Regions from separate parts of the Streptomyces flavovariabilis genome, predicted to be linked through region 1. Evidence: riboswitches for the same ligand, from Rfam matches in the RefSeq annotation. Region 1 holds a riboswitch; the other holds the start of a gene.

Region 1 (2,457 bases):
CCCGGTCGCGCTGGCCGGCCAGGGCCTGCTCGGGGGTGACGTCGAGGAGGAGCAGGTGGAGCGTGCCGCCCCGGCGGCGGGCCTCGCGGGCGAGCCAGCGGCGAACCCAGGCCTGTGTGCCGCAGTCGTGCACCACGAGGCCCTCACCCGTGCGCAGGGCACGGCGCAGCCCGGCGTAGTGGGCGAGGCGGACGAGCGGGCGGTAGAGCGCGTACGGCAGGGCGCGCGGCATGCGGCGGGCCCAGCGGTCACGGGTGTCCTGGGAGTCGACGCGCCGGTCCGGCACGGTGCGCCGCATCAGCGTGGACTTGCCGCTGCCGGGCAGTCCCGTGACCACGACGAGGTCGCGGGGGCCGAACAGCAGCGCGCGCGGGCCGCGCCCGGCGCGGTCGCGCAGATCGCGGACGACCGGCGCCGGCGCCGGCACCGGGGCGCGGACCGCCCGGACCGGAGCGGCGGCCGGCTGCTCGGGCAGCGCCATGCCCGTCGTCGCGTACGCGGTGGTCCTGTTCACCGTGATCGTCCTCCCCTGGGGCCAGGTACGGAGTCCCATCCCCGCCGAGTGTAAAGAGAAGGTAATGCCGCAGGCCTCTCATTTACGTTCTTGTCCTGCAACAGGGCTGCTACAGGTCTCTGTGTCCGGCGGGCGGACTCGTGCACTCCCTGTGAAAGGTCCCCCTGCCGCGCCGGAAGGATGCGTGCAATGATGTGCCCGCCAACTGCATACCGGCCGTTTGAATCCGCGCGGGAGAGTCCCCAGCACCGCAAGAGCTGGGGCGCCGAAGGAGCAAGTCCCTCCCTTGAATCTCTCAGGCCCCGTTACCGCGCGGGCGAGGCACATCTGAAAAGCGGGCCGTCCCCTCCGCACGACGGAGGCGTGGCCCCACCCAAGGTGCAAGCCAGGACCCGTGCGGTCATGGCGAACCTCTCAGGTTCCGATGACAGATGGGGAGGAACGACCTCGCCCGTCATGCCCTTGGAGACGACCGACCGATGAGCAGTACGCCACTGCGCCACACCGCGCTCGATGCCCTGCATCGTTCGCTCGGCGCGACGATGACCGACTTCGCCGGCTGGGACATGCCCCTGCGCTACGGCTCCGAGCGCGACGAGCACACCGCCGTGCGCACGAAGGCCGGGCTCTTCGACCTCTCCCACATGGGCGAGATCACCGTCACCGGCCCGCAGGCCGCCGCCCTCCTCGACTTCGCCCTGGTGGGCAACATCGGGGGCGTGAAGCCGGGCCGCGCCCGCTACACCATGATCTGCCGGGCCGACGGCGGCATCCTGGACGACCTGATCGTCTACCGGCTCGCGGAGACCGAGTACATGGTCGTCGCCAACGCCTCCAACGCCCAGGTGGTCCTGGACGCGCTGACCGAGCGCGCCGCCGGCTTCGACGCCGAGGTGCGCGACGACCGGGACGCCTACGCGCTGATCGCCGTGCAGGGTCCGGAGTCCCCGGGAATCCTGAAGTCCCTGACCGGCGCCGACCTCGACGGCCTGAAGTACTACGCCGGGCTGCCCGGCACGGTCGCGGGCGTCCCGGCCCTGATCGCCCGGACCGGCTACACCGGCGAGGACGGCTTCGAGCTGTTCGTGAAGCCCGAGCACGCGGTCGAGCTGTGGCAGGCCCTGACCAAGGCCGGCGAGGGCGCCGGGCTGGTCCCCTGCGGGCTGTCCTGCCGCGACACGCTGCGCCTGGAGGCGGGCATGCCGCTGTACGGGCACGAGCTGAGCACCTCCCTGACGCCCTTCGACGCCGGTCTCGGCCGGGTGGTGAAGTTCGAGAAGGAGGGCGACTTCGTGGGCCGTGAGGCCCTGCGCGAGGCCGCCGCCCGCGCCGAGCAGAATCCGCCGCGCGTCCTGGTCGGCCTGATCGCCGAGGGCCGCCGGGTCCCGCGCGCCGGGTACGCCGTCGTCGCCGGCGGCGAGGTGATCGGCGAGGTCACCTCCGGCGCCCCCTCCCCCACCCTCGGCAAGCCGGTCGCGATGGCGTATGTCGACGCCGCGCACGCCGCGCCCGGCACGACCGGCGTGGGCGTGGACATCCGGGGCAGTCACGAGCCGTACGAGGTCGTGGCGCTGCCGTTCTACAAGCGCCAGAAGTAGACACTGGCCGGAGGGCCGCGGCAGCGGTCCCGTGCCCGTCGTCCCAGCTCACCAGTAGTCCCCCCTTCCACAGCACTCCCGCGCGTACAGGAGAATCCAGGCCATGAGCAACCCCGAAGAGCTGCGCTACAGCAAGGAGCACGAGTGGCTGTCGGCCGCCGAGGACGGCGTCTCGACGGTCGGCATCACGGAGCACGCGGCCAACGCGCTCGGCGATGTCGTGTTCGTCCAGCTTCCCGAGGTCGGTGACTCCGTGTCCGCCGGCGAGACCTGCGGCGAGCTGGAGTCGACCAAGTCGGTGTCCGACCTGTACTCCCCCGTCTCCGGTGAGGTCACCGAGGTCAA
Region 2 (2,457 bases), on a different contig from region 1:
CGGCGAGCAGCACCTGGGCGGTGCAGATGTTGCTGGTGGCCTTCTCGCGGCGGATGTGCTGTTCACGCGTCTGCAGCGCCAGCCGGTAGGCCTTGTTCCCGTCGGCGTCCACGGACACTCCGACGAGCCGCCCGGGCAGGCTGCGCGCCATCTTGTCCCCGACCGCCATGTAGCCGGCGTGCGGTCCGCCGAAGCCCATGGGCACGCCGAAGCGCTGCGTCGTCCCGACGGCGATGTCCGCGCCGAGCTCACCAGGCGACTTCAGCAGCGTCAGCGCCAGCAGGTCGGCGGCGACGGTGACGAGTGCCCCGAGACCGTGCGCCTGGTCGATGACCGGCTTGATGTCCCGCACGGCACCGGAGGCGCCCGGGTACTGGATCAGCACGCCGTTGATCTCGCGCTCGGCGACCTCGGCGGGGATGCCGTCGCTGAGGTCGGCCACGACGACCTCGACCCCCGTCGGCTCGGCCCGGGTCCGGATCACGGCGATGGTCTGCGGCAGCGCGTCCGCGTCGACCAGGAACAGGCCCTTCTTGTTCTTGCCCAGACGCCGCGACAGCGCCATGGCCTCGGCGGCCGCCGTGCCCTCGTCGAGCAGGGAGGCGCCGGAGGTCGGCAGTCCGGTCAGGTCGGCGACCATCGTCTGGAAGTTGAGCAGCGCCTCGAGCCGGCCCTGCGAGATCTCCGGCTGGTACGGCGTGTAGGCCGTGTACCAGGACGGGTTCTCCATGACGTTGCGCATGACGACCGGCGGCGTGAACGTGCCGTGGTAGCCGAGGCCGATCATGGAACCGAGGACCTGGTTGCGGTCGGCGAGGGAGCGCAGCTCGGCGATCACCTCGGCCTCGCTGCGGGCGCCCGGCAGGTCCAGTGCCTCGGCGCTGGCGATCACGGCCGGGACCGCGGCGGCGGTGAGCTCGTCCAGCGAGCCGTAGCCGACCTGGGCGAGCATCTTGGCGCAGGCCTCGTGGTCGGGGCCGATGTGGCGCTGCTCGAAGGGGACTGCCTCTTCGAGCTCGGAGAGCGGAATGCGGTGGGCGGTCATTACGGAGGCCTCCTGGTCGACACGACCTTCGAGGGGCACCACGGCGCGGGTACCCGAACGGCCTCCCCCTCTGTCATCTCGACCTGAGAGCTTCACCGGATCGCCCGAAGGCCTCCGGTTTTCACCGTCGGTGAGAGCGGAAGCCGTCGACACCCGCCCTGCTTTCCAGAGTGACCTCGTCCGTGCGGTACGTGAGCCTGAGAGATTCCGGGGAGGATTTGCTCCTTCGGCGCCTCCGATGGTGTCTGGAGGACTCTCCCGCACGGGGTCAACAGCCGCTGCCAGCGTACCAGCGAGGTCAACGCACGAACCTTCGAGTGGCCGCATCCCCGCTTGTACCGTTTTGTAGTGTTTACGGATGAGGTGCGACCATGTGGAGGGCCCGTGCGAACCGATATCGATCCGCGCAACCTGATCGGCCGCAAGGCGTTCGACCGCAACGGGACCAGGATCGGCACGATCGACGAGGTCTACCTCGACGACGCCACCGGCGAGCCGGAGTGGGCGGCCATACGGACCGGCCTGTTCAGCAGAGACGCGTTCGTCCCCCTGGAACCCAGCGAACTGATCGAGGGCGCCCTCCACGTCCCCTTCGACCGCGCCCTGATCAAGGACGCCCCCGACTTCGGTGTGGGCCGTCACCTCTCCCCCGAGCAGGAACTGCAGCTCTACCACCACTACGGCCTCGACGTCGCCGCCCCGCCCCCGCTGCCGGACCACGACTTCGGCAAGCTGGCGGGCACCGACGAGACTGCCTGAGACCCCGCCCCGGGCACTCCGCCCCCTCCTTCGGGCCCGCCTAACACCAACGGCAGCGGGTCGGCCGCCTCAAGATCCGGATCGTCGACCCGGAAGGTCCGCACGCGGCCGGGCTCCGAGGAGGGCGTCTCGAACCGTACGGTGACCCGCCCCAGGCCGCTGCCCTGCACCCAGCCGTGCCCGAACTCGGCATGGCGCACGTCGTGCCCGGCGGGCCACCGCCGTTCGGCGAGCGACGCCGGCTGCTCCTCGGCGGGCGCCGCGGTGTGCTCCTCGACCGGCCCCTCCGCGACCGCCCGCTCCCCCGCCGCCTGCGCGAACAGGTCCTCCTGCGTGTAGTCGGCGAGCCCGCTGACCCCCACCCCGAGCAGCCGCACCCCGCCCGTCGTGTCCACCGAGTCCAGCAATCTGCCCGCCGCCTCGCGGATCACGGCGGGATCGTCCGTCGGTCCGCGCAGCGTCTCGGACCGGGTGAGCGTCGAGAAGTCGTAGCGCCGCACCTTCAGCACGATGGTCCGCCCGGACAGCCCGGCCCCACGCAGCCGCCGCACGCACCGCTCGGCGAGCCGCTGCACCTCCAGCCCGACCCGCGTCCGGTCGTGGATGTCGACGTCGTAGGTGTCCTCGACCGACACCGACTTCGTCTCGCGCTC

The links. Region 1 has a riboswitch for glycine ahead of gcvT (glycine cleavage system aminomethyltransferase GcvT). Riboswitches for the same ligand answer to the same signal wherever they lie in the genome.
Region 2: it holds a riboswitch for glycine, as region 1 does, so the genes downstream of both, gcvP (aminomethyl-transferring glycine dehydrogenase) here and gcvT (glycine cleavage system aminomethyltransferase GcvT) in region 1, are expected to answer to the same signal.

Annotation. Positions count from the first base shown of each region.
Region 1 is NZ_JNXD01000012.1:5,270-7,726, reverse strand. Features, by position in the region: gene IO24_RS0121955 (AAA family ATPase) at 1-514, opposite strand, end outside; glycine riboswitch at 736-835, shown strand; glycine riboswitch at 836-955, shown strand; gene gcvT (glycine cleavage system aminomethyltransferase GcvT) at 994-2,112, shown strand; gene gcvH (glycine cleavage system protein GcvH) at 2,216-2,457, shown strand, end outside.
Region 2 is NZ_JNXD01000028.1:10,046-12,502, reverse strand. Features, by position in the region: gene gcvP (aminomethyl-transferring glycine dehydrogenase) at 1-1,045, opposite strand, end outside; glycine riboswitch at 1,221-1,316, opposite strand; gene IO24_RS0135470 (PRC-barrel domain-containing protein) at 1,430-1,804, shown strand; gene IO24_RS0135465 (DNA polymerase IV) at 1,723-2,457, opposite strand, start outside.